DNA from 2 places in the Virgibacillus alimentarius genome. Region 2 is predicted to be linked to the other one. Evidence: predicted binding sites of a transcription regulator. Region 2 holds the regulator's gene; the other holds the start of a gene.
What was found. The regulator CtsR, encoded in region 2, represses protease genes until heat stress. The targets are predictions, from matches to a motif close to ATGGTCAATAAAGGTCAAACA.

Region 1: clpP (ATP-dependent Clp endopeptidase proteolytic subunit ClpP) is a predicted target of CtsR. The motif match lies at 2,237-2,257, and genes of this name have one in related genera.

What each region holds. Positions count from the first base shown of each region.
Region 1 covers NZ_JAGIKX010000003.1:131,503-139,306, reverse strand. Annotated here, with positions in the region: gene J2Z81_RS03880 (branched-chain amino acid aminotransferase) at 1-338, opposite strand, end outside; gene dpaA (dipicolinic acid synthetase subunit A) at 633-1,511, shown strand; gene clpP (ATP-dependent Clp endopeptidase proteolytic subunit ClpP) at 1,570-2,169, opposite strand; tRNA gene J2Z81_RS03865 (tRNA-Arg) at 2,490-2,563, shown strand; gene J2Z81_RS03860 (HPr family phosphocarrier protein) at 2,638-2,892, opposite strand; gene whiA (DNA-binding protein WhiA) at 3,088-4,029, opposite strand; gene J2Z81_RS03850 (gluconeogenesis factor YvcK family protein) at 4,060-5,037, opposite strand; gene rapZ (RNase adapter RapZ) at 5,040-5,927, opposite strand; gene J2Z81_RS03840 (NUDIX hydrolase) at 5,947-6,414, opposite strand; gene trxB (thioredoxin-disulfide reductase) at 6,724-7,674, opposite strand; gene J2Z81_RS03830 (tetratricopeptide repeat protein) at 7,789-7,804, opposite strand, start outside.
Region 2 covers NZ_JAGIKX010000018.1:48,520-56,323, forward strand. Annotated here, with positions in the region: gene J2Z81_RS10065 (PIN/TRAM domain-containing protein) at 1-789, opposite strand, end outside; gene radA (DNA repair protein RadA) at 1,004-2,377, opposite strand; gene clpC (ATP-dependent protease ATP-binding subunit ClpC) at 2,579-5,005, opposite strand; gene J2Z81_RS10080 (protein arginine kinase) at 5,018-6,085, opposite strand; gene J2Z81_RS10085 (UvrB/UvrC motif-containing protein) at 6,082-6,627, opposite strand; gene J2Z81_RS10090 (CtsR family transcriptional regulator) at 6,640-7,104, opposite strand; gene J2Z81_RS10095 (MgtC/SapB family protein) at 7,339-7,804, opposite strand, start outside.

The sequences.
Region 1 (7,804 bases), on a different contig from region 2:
GCCAATGCTTCGTCTACTTTTGGCATACTCAATCGATTACTTGATTTATTTAGTCTTTCCATATTTTTCTCTGGACGGAATAATCTGATAGACCCGTCTTGGCCCATATATGCTTTTAAACCTTCAAAAACAGTTTGACCATAATGAAAAATCATCGCAGATGGATCAAGTGTGATCGGTTCATAAGGTACAATTCTTTTGTCATGCCACCCTTTTCCCTCAGTATAATCAGCAACAAACATATGATCTGTAAATTGCTTTCCAAATACTAATTGATCAGCTGCTGGCTTTTGTTTTTTGGTCGTTGCCAAATCGATTTTAATATTTTGTTCTTTCATCGGTGAAGCCCCCTAATTAAAATTCACTCTGATTTTCCGTACTAAATCCTATCTTTTTATCAGCTAATAGGAGATGAAGTGATATAAAATAATTTAAATTTTAATATTAATTATACAATAATTTTTAAAATATATCTATTATATTGAAACTTTAAATAATAAAATGCAAATGACTGTATATTAACTGTTCCATTCATTCTTTTTTAATTTACCATTTTATTAATGTAACTGTATTGGTTCTAAAAATTCAATACTCACGATATGATAATACCATTGTGAAAGGTGGAGATTATATTGAAAAACTTAAACATCCTTTTAATTGGCGGGGATGCCAGATATCTTGAAGTCATTGATACATTGGCCGCAGATGGGGCAAATATATACTTAATTGGCTATGAATCAGCCTCCTTTGATACTCCTAATATATTTCATACGAAATGCGAGAATTTAGACCTTCATACAATCGATGCCATCTTACTACCTGTGTCTGGAACAGATGCATCGGGAAAAATAAAGACCTCTTTCTCTGACGAATCTATCTATTTAACAGAGGATATGGTCACTCAAACGCCTAAACACTGCATTATATGTACAGGAATATCTAATAGCTTTTTGGATAAAATAACAAGAAGCAGCAACCGGAGATTAGTACGCTTATTTGCCCGTGATGACCTAGCTATTTATAATTCAATTCCTACTGCCGAAGGGGCGTTAAGTATAGCGATGGAGCATACTGATTACACGATTCACGGATCATCTGTAATGATTCTTGGTTTTGGAAGAGTCGGAATAACCGTTGCACGCATGTTTTCCGCTGTTGGAGCCAATGTTTCTGTTTGTGTAAGAAAATCAGCAGATATCGCTCGCATGAAGGTGATGGGGTTAAAGCCGGTGCGCATGAAAGATTTAAACCAAAAAATTGGTAATGTTGATATTTGCATTAATACAATTCCCCATCTAGTTATCAATTCAACTGTTCTTTCAAGTATGCAACAGTCAGCACTCATCATTGATCTTGCCTCCTCACCAGGTGGAGTCGATTTTGACTTTGCCAAAAAACATGATATTCAAACAATACACGGACTTGGTTTACCAGGAAAAGTTGCTCCTAAAACAGCCGGCAAGGTAATTGCAGAAGTTTTTACGGATGTGCTAGCATTTAACAATAATTAAAAAGAGACTGTTTGTCATAAGGGATGGTTCCTTATGACAACAGCCTCTTTTTTTATTCTTATTCTTTATCCTTATCTTGTTTACGTTCCAAAATCTTATCAATCAAGCCATAGTCTACCGCTTGTGCTGCAGACTTAAAGTTATCGCGTTCTGTATCGCGTTCAACAACTTCTAGCGGCTGACCAGTACGTTCAGAGAGAATTTTATTCATCTTTTCTTTCATTTGAATAATGCGGCGTGCGTGAATTTCAATATCAGTCGCCTGCCCTTGTGTTCCGCCTAATGGCTGGTGAATCATTACCTCACTGTTTGGAAGTGCATAACGTTTTCCTTTCTCTCCGGCAGCTAATAGGAAAGCACCCATTGATGCGGCCATTCCAGTACAAATGGTTGATACATCTGATTTTATAAATTGCATCGTATCATAGATGGCCATTCCAGCTGTAATGGACCCGCCCGGTGAGTTGATATAAATAGAAATGTCTTTCTCAGGATCCTCTGCCTCTAGGAAAAGTAATTGTGCTACAATTGAATTTGCAACATTATCATCAATTGCACTGCCAAGCATAATAATTCGATCTTTTAACAAACGTGAGTAAATATCATATGCTCGTTCGCCACGGTTGGTTTGTTCAATAACTGTTGGTATTAAAACCATGTTTATTTTCCTCCCTTATCGTTCAACTTCATTCACGATGTTGTGAATATATTTTAATAATAACTAATAGGTCAGGAAAGGTCAAACAAAAACATCTATTATTTCGATGCTATCTATTTATGACCTTTTGATGTTTCAAACATACTTTATAGGTTTCCCAATTTATAGTCATATAAACCTTAAAATGGATACTTATTATACAGTTTGACAAAGATCTAAAATATCCTTCTTTTTCAATGAAACAGGTTAATTACATTACATATAATAAAACTCTTGTGTATATGGATAGAAAACGTTATAATATCTAATGTGTCTAATATGTGCCCGTAGCTCAGCAGGATAGAGCAATGGTTTCCGGTACCATGTGTCGGGGGTTCGAATCCTCTCGGGCGCGTTATAAAAAATACATAAAAAAGACAAGGAGTACATTATTTGTGTTCCTTGTCTTTTTTTCAGCTGTCCTCTTTGTTACGCTTGAGTCACAAAGGAAGCTAGCTGATCGATCGCCGTATCTGCATCCGTGCCGTCTGCAACAAGCTTAATTGTCTCTCCAGACGTTATCGCTAAACTCATTAGCCCCATAATACTTTTTGCATTTATTCTTTTCCCGTCTTTCTCTAAGAAAATATGAGCACCATATTTATTTGCCTCCTGCACAAATAATGCAGCAGGTCTTGCTTGTAATCCTGTTTCTAGTTCTACTTTAACAGACCTCTCAACCAAATGTATCATCCTCTCCCTGTAGTAAGCGCTGTCAAATAAACGGTAACGATTCTTTTGCTTTGGTAGCAAAAGGTATCGTTTTTTTATTTTATTCAAATCATTTTTCACTGTAAATAATTGTTATTATATCATGGAAACGTAATTTTTAGTAGAAAATTAATTCAGTTCCTATTAAACCATCATTTTGGAACCATCTTATATTGATTCACCTTGCCTAATCTTATCAGCAAATTGATCAATTTTTTTCAAACGATGATTTACACCTGATTTAGAAATCTTTCCGCTTGGGACCAATTCTCCCAATTCCTTTAAAGAAACATCTTGATGGCGAACGCGTAAAATAGCTATTTCTCGAAGTTTGTCCGGCAGTGCATGAAGACCAATTTCCTTATCTATTAATTGAATACTTTCAATTTGTCTAAATGCTGCACCGATCGTTTTGTTTAAGTTAGCTGTTTCACAATTAACCAGCCGATTTACAGAGTTCCTCATATCCCGAACAATGCGGACATCCTCAAATTTGAACAAGGCATTGTGTGCCCCGATAATACTTAGGAACTCAGTAATTTTCTCTGCTTCTTTCATATAAACGATATACCCGTTTTTACGTTCTAACTCTCTTGCACGTAAATCAAAATCATTAAGTAATTCATGAAGTCCAGCATTATGTTCTTGGTGGGTATTAAATATTTCTAAATGATAAGAAGACGTTTCTGGATTGTTGATCGACCCCCCTGCAAGAAATGCTCCGCGCAAATAAGCTCTTCTGCAACAAGTTTTATTGCTATATTTTTTTGATATAGTTCTTATAAAAGTGTAATTATCATGTAAGATATCTAAATCGGATAATAATTTATTTGCATTTTTTTTCATACGAACGATGTATATATTATTTTTCTTTAACTTCATTTTTTTGCGAACGAGCAGTTCTACTGGTAATGCATATAAAGATTTAATTAATGTATAAATACGCCGGGCAATTGCCGCATTTTCTGTTTGTACGTCCAGCGTAAATTCTTGTTTAGAGACAGAGATCACACCGTTCATCCGTACTAAAGCCGCAAGCTCAGCGGACATGCAGCAAGCATCCGTTTCAATCCCGGTCAGTTCTTTTTTTATTTCAGAAGCAAAGGACAATTTATTCCTCCCCTTTACTTAGTTGTCAGATTAACCATCACTTTTTTGATCGATGATGGAATAAAGTAATTTTGCTATTTTATTTGTATCATGTCGTAATGTAGAGCGGTTATTGTCAATAATATCCCCTTCAATTATTTGCAGATGCATTTCAAGGAGGCGCTCTGTATCATACACGACAGGTACTGCGTTTTCCTCGGCATACACAGCACATATTGCTTTGTTAATTGGTTCATTTTGTACGACAATCGAATCAATACAATCTTCGCCTATATGATCTCTGATTGCCTGTATATGATCTGAAGCGGTATAGTTCGTCGTTTCCCCTGATTGTGTCATTACATTACAAACATAAACGACTTTTGCCTTTGTATTTCGTACTGCATCATCAATCTGTGGTATGATCAAATTGGGCATAATACTTGTATACAGACTGCCCGGGGAAATAACGATCATATCTGCCTCCTCAATTGCTTTAACTGCGTTTGGTAATGGCTTGATTGACTTGGGACTTAAAAAGACCCGTTTGATTGGCTTTTGTGCAAGTGGAATATATGATTCTCCGGAAACAATTGTACCATCTTCCATCTCCGCATGTAATAACATACTCTCGTTTGAAATGGGGTAAATATTACCTTTCACATTTAATACACGAGAAACTTCTTTAATTCCTGTGTAAAAATCTCCTGTAACCGAAGACAGTGCTGCCAGTAATAAGTTTCCCAGGGAATGACCGGAAAGTCCATTTTCTACATTAAAACGAAAGCGGTGCTGAAATAGATCTAATAGCATCGGTTCTGCTTCAGACAATGCTGCAATGACATTGCGTATATCTCCAGGTGCAGGGATAGCCATTTCATTTCGTAGTCTTCCTGTACTCCCACCGTCATCGGCTACGGTAACAAGTGCTGTCAAATCAATGGGGTAATTCTTTAATCCACGAAGCAGTACAGGCATACCAGTTCCCCCACCTATAACAACAACACGTGGTTCCTTTTTTGCTCCCATCTTCATTGTCCCTTTCTTTTATCGATATCTCGATGACTAATATGTGTAATATAATTCGCTGATAAATTTTTAGCAAAGTGCTCCGCAATGGCTACAGAACGATGCTGTCCTCCAGTACAGCCAATGGCAACTACAAGCTGTGATTTTCCTTCTTTTTTATATTGCGGCAACATGAATTGCAATAATTCAAGTACTTTTTCAGTAAATTTTTGAGTATCTGTCCATTTAAAAACATATGCAGCTACTTCTGGATTTAATCCGGTTAATGGTTTCATTTGCGGAACATAATGGGGATTAGGTAAAAAGCGTACATCAAATACTAAATCCGCATCAATAGGAATTCCGTATTTAAAACCAAAGGAAACCATATGGACTGAAAATATTTCCTGTTTTTCTTCTGTATATGCCTTTACAATTTTTTTACGCAAATCTCTTGGTTTTAAATCCGTTGTATCGATGATTCGCTGCGCTCTTCCTCTTAGTTCATCTAATATCTCTCTTTCTTGCTGAATCCCATTAAGAGGTAGTCCTCCAACAGATAAAGGATGCGAACGTCTCGTTTCTTTATACCGGCTTACTAGTGTTTCCTCTTTCGCATCAAGAAAAAGAATATGTTCATCCAGCCACTCTTCATCCCCTAGAACATCTAATGCTTCAAACAAAGAATCAAAAAATTCCCTTCCTCGCAAATCCATTACAAGCGCTACTTTCCGAATATTATTCGTAGCATCTTTCATCAATTCAAGAAATTTCGGAAGTAATGCTGGAGGTAAGTTGTCCACACAATAGTACCCTAAATCTTCGAAGCTTTGAACTGCAACCGTTTTTCCCGCACCAGACATTCCAGTAATAATAACTAGCTTTGTTTCCTGTTCGGCAGTTTTTCTCAATGCACATCCTCCTTTTCCATTATATGTCTTTATCCCAATCAAGTCTGTAATCAAGCAGTTCATCGTCCGCTGTATAAGAAAAAGACCCATATAACACTTCTTTTGAAGTCAGTATATGCTGAAATATTTTTAAGTCACCTTCCGCCATAGGCAATGTATGAATTTGATTCAACGGCACCCACTCTAAATCTCCTTCTTTACAATAATCCGTTAATTGACCATGGTAATTTTCACTTATAAAGGTGAACATCATCCATTCCTCTTTTATTTTCTTCTCTGAAAAAATCGAAAATGTAAATGCTCCAGCTAATTTTGGCTCCTTAACGTGTAAGGCTGTTTCTTCTCGAAATTCTCTAATTGCTGCTTCTTTAATTGTTTCATTTTGTTCCATTTTGCCTCCAGGTATAGCGTACCAACCTCGGCGTGGCTTTTTTATCAGTAATATCTGTTCGTTATTTATTAATATGCAGTTTGTGACCCTTTGCATGCATAACACCTTTTCTTGTGCTTATTTACTTTTTCAATTAAAATCGACTATCTCTATTATACAATGAATTTTTTAAAAGCCACAACAATTCATATCCATCTCAAAATATGGCAAAATTTCACGACTGCGAACCGATATTTTTCAACAACATTCAACAAAAAATAAAAAAGGCACAGGTGAAACTCACCTGTGCAAGAAACTAATTTATCTATTAAAAGGGGGTCAATTAGTCAAATACATTATATCTAATTTATATTGCATACGTGTTACATTGGCGTTAAGATCAAATTACTTTTATATCCCCTTCGTTTACTTTGATGCTTTTAACTTTTCTTCTAAATCCTCAATATACTTTTGTGCCGCTTCTGCTGCAATACTGCCATCCCCTGTAGCTGTCACAATTTGTCGAAGATTCTTGTCACGAATATCTCCAGCAGCAAAAACTCCCGGAACGCTCGTTTCCATATTTTCATTTGTTGGAATATAACCCTCATCATTAACAATATTTATAGATTTAAATGGCTCACTAAGTGGAACCATACCAATATAAATAAATACACCATCAATTGGATGTTCGTATTTTTCTCCAGTTTTCACATTTTCTAGAGAAACACTGCTTACTTTCCCATCTGGACCATTGATTGTTTTTGCGACAGTGTCCCAAATAAAGTTGATTTTATCATTATCAAATGCACGATCCTGAAGAATCTTCTGTGCTCGGAGTTCATCACGTCTGTGAACAATTGTAACCTTCTTGGCAAAACGAGTTAAATACATACCTTCTTCAACAGCAGAGTCTCCTCCACCAATAACAATCAGGTCTTTTTCTTTAAAGAAGGCGCCATCACATACCGCACAGTACGATACACCACGGCCTGTTAATTCTTCTTCACCCTCAATACCAATCTTTTTAAATTGTGCTCCAGTAGTAATGATTAATGCTTTGGTTTTATATTCCTTACTTCCTGCATGAACAAGTTTATAATCTCCATGATCGGTAACATCTTTAATATCACCATAAGCATACTCTGCACCAAATTTTTTCGCATGTTCAAACATCTTGTTCGATAAATCTGCCCCCAAAATATGGTCATATCCAGGGTAGTTCTCTACGTCCTCGGTATCTGCCATTTGTCCCCCAGGGATACCACGCTCAATCATTAAAGTATCCAGATTTGCACGTGAAGCATATACTGCAGCAGTCATTCCCGCTGGTCCAGCTCCCGCAATAATAACATCATATATCTTTTCTTCGGACATGTTCATGATCGCCCCTTTACTTATTATATTCTAAGGTATTTCGCCTCTCACGGCTTATATCCATACCTTAGCTTATAAGAATTAAATCATTTCGTCTAATGTTCTGCTCAAGTACTACTGCCAAGGGCTT
Region 2 (7,804 bases):
AAGTACACCACTAATAACTTTCGCCAATTTAATCAGCTTGCTATCTACTTCTGTTATGTCTTCGAAATCGCCTTCGTAAATTTCTACCGTTACCGGCAACTCTTTTTGAATACGGTTTAACACATCTAGGCCCCGACGTCCTCTATTTCGTTTTAATACATCTGAAGAATCAGCAATATGCTGCAGTTCACCTAAAACAAATTGCGGAATGACAATTGGACCTTCCAGAAAATTAGTTTGACAAATATCTGCAATACGTCCATCAATAATAACACTTGTATCTAGTATTTTAGCTTTTGGCTTACTTTGTTCAGCACTGTTACTTTCAGGAGCCCTCCTTTTGTCACGTTCCTTCCGATTAACGTTTAGTAAATTCACAAACTCTTCCCTACGCCGAAAACCAACTTGAAAGCCTAAATACGCAAGTAAAATAGTTAAAAATAACGGTATTACCTGTGACACAACTTTAATACTGAGATCTTGCAAAGGAATCGTAATAAAATAGGCAATAACTAGACCTAAAATTAATCCTAAACTTCCGAAAAAAAGGTCACCCACCGGCACTTTAATTAAACCATCTTCGATCCACCTTAGGAAACCTACAATGTAGTCTGCTAACCAGTAAGAAATGAGAAATAAAATAATAGCGCCTAAGATTGAGCTTAGATATGGCGATGTTATCCAATTTACCTCGGTAAAATTTAGTAACCTAATGATATCGGGCACATATAAATATCCGATGGTACCACCTATAATTACAAAAAATAAATGAACAATCTTTTTGAGCACCACTGTCACCTCCTAGTATTTTATTATTGCCTATTTATATTAAAAATAGTCCCATATTACCAATAAAAAAACTATCATTTCAAGTACATAATAGCACAGTCACTTAAGCCAGTCAATTTATCAAAATTAAAAGTATATCATTATATTACAGTCATGTCAAATATATGGTCTATTATTTTTGGTATATTCTGTATTTTTCAAATTAAAACCCTACTTATCTTGCCAACCCTACCTCTAATGCTTCTTGAACTGTATCTACACCTATGACTTGAATGTTCTTAGGCACCTCCCAACCATCTAAATTCTTTTTAGGACAGATAACCCGTTTAAATCCAAGTTTAGCTGCCTCCTGTACCCGTTGATCTATTCTGGATACACGCCGTATTTCTCCAGTTAGGCCAACTTCACCTATAAAAATATCCTCAGGCAATGTAGCTTGATTGCGGAAACTAGAAGCAATACTCACAGCAATAGCTAAGTCAATCGCTGGTTCATCCAATTTCACACCACCGGCTACTTTAATATATGCATCTTGGTTTTGCAGCATGAGACCTACACGTTTTTCCAAAACAGCCATCAGCAATGGAACTCGATTATTATCAATACCAGTAGCCATTCTACGCGGGTTGCCGAAGCTCGAAGGAGAAATTAACGCTTGGATTTCTACAAGCACAGGTCTTGTTCCTTCCATTGAAGCAACAACAGTCGATCCGGCAGCACCTTGTGAACGTTCTTCTAAAAATATTTCCGATGGATTCATGACTTCCCGCAATCCTTTTTCTTTCATTTCAAAAATACCCATTTCATGTGTGCTTCCAAATCTATTTTTCACCCCCCGTAATATGCGGTACATATGGTGCCTTTCACCTTCAAAATAAAGTACAGCATCCACCATGTGCTCAAGTAAACGAGGCCCTGCAATTGCTCCCTCTTTCGTAACATGCCCAACGATACAAATTGGGATGCCATTTGTTTTTGCTATCTTCATCAGTTGCCCTGTACATTCACGAACCTGTGATACACTTCCAGGTGCACTTGAAACTTCTTCTCTAAATATCGTTTGAATCGAATCAATGACAACAAAAGATGGCTTAATTTCTTCAATCTGGGTTGCAATGTCTACCATATTTGTTTCTGCTAATACGTATAGTAAGTCGGACGTGACACCAAGCCGATCTGCCCGAAGTTTTGTTTGTCTTGTGGATTCTTCCCCTGATATATATAATACAGGTAATTGTTTTTCTGCTAACTGAGAGGAAACTTGCAAAAGTAATGTTGATTTTCCAATACCAGGGTCTCCGCCAATTAACATGAGCGAACCAGGAACAATTCCACCACCAAGCACACGGTTAAATTCTTGCATCGATGTAGTTATGCGCGGTTCCTTTTCCGATTCAATGGCAGTAATTTTCTCAGGTTTACTTACAGTTTTTAATCCACTGCTTAATGTATGCCGATTATTGCTATGTGATGCCTCTACTTCCTCAACTAGTGTATTCCAGCTATTACATCCTGGACATTTTCCCAACCATTTGGCCGACTCATAGCCACATTCTTGGCACACAAATTTCATTTTACGTTTTGCCAATTAAAACAAATCCTTTCTCTCTTTATATTATAAACGATATGCAATGCTTGAAGGTTACAAGGACCTATCATTTAAATAAAATATTCCCTTAATTATGCCACAAAGATTTACTCGATCGATTGTATAAAGATAAATAAATCTAGCTTAAAAAAACTAGAAGGGGAAAACCTCCTTCTAGTTTTTACCTATTTTTATTATTAATTAAGAGAGTATCGTAAATTCTCCTTTATTACTTAAGCCGATCTTTACTTTTTCTCCTTGACGGATTGTCTCTTTTAACAGCTCTTCGGATAATAAATCTTCAACATTTTTTTGAATCGAACGGCGTAAAGGCCTTGCGCCATATTCCGGTTCAAAACCTTCATTCGCTATTTTTTCAATGGCTTTATCGGTTAATGTAAAATCAATTTCCTGTTCCTGTAATCTCTTTTGCAGTTGTTTCAGCATTAACGTTACAATTTCCTTCATATGCTTTCGCTCTAAAGAGTGGAAAACAATTGTTTCATCAATACGGTTCAAAAATTCAGGGCGAAATGCCTTCTTTAATTCATTAATAACTTTCGCTTTCATGTCGCTATATTCTTGACCTTCTTCCTCAACATTAAAGCCTACATATTTATTCCTTTGTAATTCACTTGCACCTACGTTAGAAGTCATAATAAGAACGGTATTGCGAAAGTCAACGATACGCCCTTTTGAATCTGTTAATCTCCCGTCTTCCAACACTTGTAATAAGATATTAAATACTTCAGGATGCGCTTTTTCCACCTCGTCAAGCAAAACAACGGAGTATGGCTTTCTGCGTACCTTCTCGGTAAGTTGACCTCCTTCTTCATATCCAACATAACCTGGAGGAGAACCAACCAGACGAGAAGTAGCGTGCTTTTCCATATACTCTGACATATCAATACGTATCATTGCATCTTCATCTGCAAACATTGCTTCTGCTAAAGCACGGGCTAGTTCTGTTTTTCCTACCCCAGTAGGTCCTAGGAATATAAATGAACCAATCGGACGCTTTGGATCTTTCAGACCCGCTCTTGCCCTTCTAATTGCTTTTGAAACAGCATTTACTGCTTCTTCTTGCCCAATTACTCGGTCATGCAAGATTTCTTCCATATTTAAAAGTCTGTCACTTTCATCCTTTGTTAATTTAGCAACTGGTACACCAGTCCATACAGAAACAACGCTAGCAATATCCTCCTCAGTAACTTCAGAGTCTTCTTGCCCTTGTTTCTCTTTCCATTTACCCTTTGTTTCATCCAATTCTTCACGAAGCCGTTGTTCTGAGTCCCTTAAGGAAGCTGCTTTTTCAAATTCTTGACTTTGAACTGCCGCATCTTTCTCTTTGCGCACTTCCTCGAGTTTATGTTCTAACTCTTTTAAATTTGGGGGAATCGTATAGGAACGAAGACGAACTTTTGATCCGGCCTCATCAATTAAATCGATTGCCTTATCCGGCAGAAAGCGTTCCGTGATATAACGATCAGATAAATTCGCAGCTGTATTAATCGCCTCATCTGTAATTGTTACACGGTGGTGTGCCTCATAACGATCACGTAAACCTTTTAAAATTTGTATGGTTTCTTCTAATGTTGGTTCATCCACTTGAATCGGCTGAAATCTCCGTTCTAATGCAGCATCTTTTTCGATATATTTGCGATACTCATCTAATGTTGTAGCACCTATACATTGTAACTCACCACGTGAGAGGGATGGTTTTAAAATATTCGATGCATCAATTGCTCCCTCAGCACCTCCTGCACCGATTAAAGTATGAAGCTCATCAATAAATAATATAATATTGCCGGCTTGGCGAATTTCCTCCATCACTTTTTTAAGACGGTCCTCGAATTCACCGCGATATTTTGTCCCTGCAACAACGGTTCCCATATCAAGTGTCATTACTCGTTTATCTCTTAATATTTCAGGGATTTCATTATGAACAATTTGCTGAGCCAACCCTTCTGCTACAGCAGTTTTCCCAACTCCAGGTTCACCAATTAAGACAGGGTTGTTTTTCGTACGTCGACTAAGTACTTGAATAACACGCTCTATTTCTTTATCACGTCCAATAACCGGATCAATATTTCCTTCCTTGGCACTAGCTGTTAAATCTTTTGCCAGTGAATCCAGTGTGGGTGTATTCGCATGTGATGATTGTCCACGACTTTGCCTACCCGCCTGTGACTCGTTACTTCCAAGCAGCTGCAACACTTGTTGTCTAGCCTTATTTAAACTAACACCTAGGTTATTTAAAACACGGGCTGCTACCCCTTCTCCTTCACGGATTAACCCTAATAAAATATGCTCTGTCCCCACATAGGAGTGACCTAGTTTTCTAGCTTCGTCTTGGGATAATTCTACAACCTTTTTTGCACGTGGAGTATAATGGATTGTTTGCATCGGCTGTTTCCCCATACCAATTAAATCCTCTACTCCTTCTTGAATTTTTTGGACTTCTAACCCTAAAGATTGCAGTGCTTTTGCAGCTATTCCATCCCCTTCTCGAACAAGCCCTAACAGAATATGTTCGGTACCAATATTGTTATGACCAAGACGAACTGCTTCCTCCTGTGATAACGCTAAAACCTTTTGTGCTCTTTCAGTAAAACGACCAAACATCATATCGCATTCCTCCTACTTTTTTTCTAATTGTAAACGTTCACGGATAAGTGACGCTCGTAGTACATCGCGTTCATTTGCTGTTAAGGCCTTTTTTGCATAATGTTGTAGGAAACCTGGCTGTGTAAGAACCATTAATTCATTAAGTATATTTCGCGATACATTTTTAATTAAACCTAAATCAATTCCTAAGCGTACATTTGATAGACAAGTTGCCGCTTCTTTTGATTCTATGATACGACTATATTCTAAAATACCATATGATCGATAAATTCTATCTTCTAAACTTTTATTTGACTGTTCGATAATTCGATTCCGAGCTTTGCGTTCATACTCTATTAATTGCTGTACAACACTTTGCAAATCTTCTACAATATCTTCTTCTGATTTTCCGAGCGTGATTTGATTCGAAATTTGAAAAATATTCCCTTGTGCTTCACTGCCTTCACCGTAAATTCCCCGTACCACATGTCCTAATTGATTAATTGCTGGTATCATACGGTTAAGTTGCTTTGTAACTGTTAAAGCTGGGAGGTGCATCATCACAGAAGCTCGCATTCCCGTACCAACGTTTGTTGGACAACTTGTTAAATAACCTTTCGTTTCATCAAAAGCATAGTCTACTTTTTCTTCTATCCAGTCATCTAAATCAAAGGCCTTTTTTAATGCCTTTGCTAATTGAAGCCCAGGAAAATAAAGTTGAATACGAATATGGTCTTCCTCATTGATCATTACAGAAACCTGTTCATTTTTCGAAATGAGAGCTGCAGCATTTTGGACTTTCTTTGCCAAATGCGGACTAATTAAGTGTTTTTCCACCAAAACCCATCTTTCAATTGGTGTTAAATCATTAATTAAGATAAATTCAAAGTCTTCATAGTTCTGAAATGTTTGATGTTCGTATGATTGTTGGAAAATATGGCAGATTTTTTCTAAACTATTCTCACCAGCAATAATTGGAAATGGAGTATCGGCACAATTACGCGCTAAACGAATCCGACTGCTTAAAACAATGTCATTATCCGGGCCACCTTCTTGCATCCAAGGACTGATTGCTTGCTTCATAAAATGCTCTAATGTCATGAGTCATCAACCTCTTCTGAATGATGAATTTGCCTTTCCAGTTCTTTTATTTTATCTCTTACAATTGCTGCTTCCTCGAAGGCTTCATTTTCAATGAGTTGCTGTATCTCTTGCTTGTGCTGCTCAATTTGTTTCTTCGTGTGCAAGTTGCCACCTTTACGCTTAGGAATTTTCCCGCTGTGCTTCGTATTGCCACTATGTACACGGCGAAAAATCGGATCAATATGTTTAGAAAAGGTATGATAACATTGTGCACAACCGAATTTTCCTGTCCGTTTAAAGCTCGAAAAATTCATTTTACATTCAGGACATTGTAATTCTGTTGTCTGCTGAAAAGTCTTATTATGGCTGCCTATTTGAGCAGCATCAAAATTAAATAAATCTGACAGTAAATCATGAAGGGAATAGCCTTCTTCCGGATAAGTCATATAGCCTTTTTCCTTTGCGCATACTTCACAAACATATACCTCTGTTTTATTTCCATTTACGGTTTGTGAAAAGTGGAGTGAAGCCGGACGCTTATGGCATTCTTGACATTCCATAAATCCTCCCCCTTACTTGTTTAAATATTTCAGTGTAGCAAGCATTGATGATAGGATACGGGCTCGCACCTCATCACGCAGTGGTAACTTAAAAGCTAATGTAGTTCTTTCAATTGCACTTAACATAATTTTTGCTTCCCGCTCTGTAATAATTTCTTCTTCCAGCAATCTTTCCAGCACATCCATTGATGCTTGCTGCGTTACTGTCGGATTAATCAATTTAATAATTTCATCAATCATATCGGACTTATCCTGATGCTTGATACGCATAATTCGAATATACCCTCCACCACCACGCTTACTTTCTACAATATACCCTTTTTCTAAAGTAAAACGCGTGTTTATTACATAATTAATCTGTGAGGGCACGCATTGAAATTGATCTGCCACTTCATTTCGCTTAATTTCAATGACATCTTGACCTTTTGATTGTAAAATTTTCTTTAAGTATTGCTCAATCACATCTGATATACTCATAAACCCTCCCCCTCTTATGAATTTAAACCCATTTAATAAAGTTTTTCATCATATTCGTTATTCTAAAAAACAAAATGAGAGAATTTAGCTCTACACCTGACTTTGACTATCTTTGACTTTAACTTTATTATACGAAAAAATATGTGAGATGCAAATACCCTGTCTATAATATGATAGACAAACTTATGTATATCAAAACCTTATTTTATGGGTTTATTAATAAAAGGGTACATGCTAAGAGCGCTCAGTAATGTTTTTGATATGTTCTATTTTTGAAATTTCCTCAAATAATTGAACCCTATTTAATTCATCATCTCGTTCAATTTTAATAAAGATATTTCTTAAATTATTTTCCACCTTAACAATTTCAACATTGTTTATAGATAAATTAAATCTTTCAAAGACGGAAATGATATGATTTACCTTTAAGCCTGGTAACGCCACAATTTCAATGAGATTATTCTTATGGGATTTAGTAAATATTTTTTCGAAATTATTTAGGAAAATTAAACTGAGTAAAATGACGGCTGTCGTAAACACTGCCGTAGCATACATGCCTGCACCGACAACTAATCCTAGTCCCGCTACGGCCCATATAGAAGCAGCAGTTGTTAAACCACGAATCGTTCCGCCATAAACAATAATAGTACCTGCACCTAGAAAGCCAATTCCACTTATAACATAAGATGGGATTCTAGAA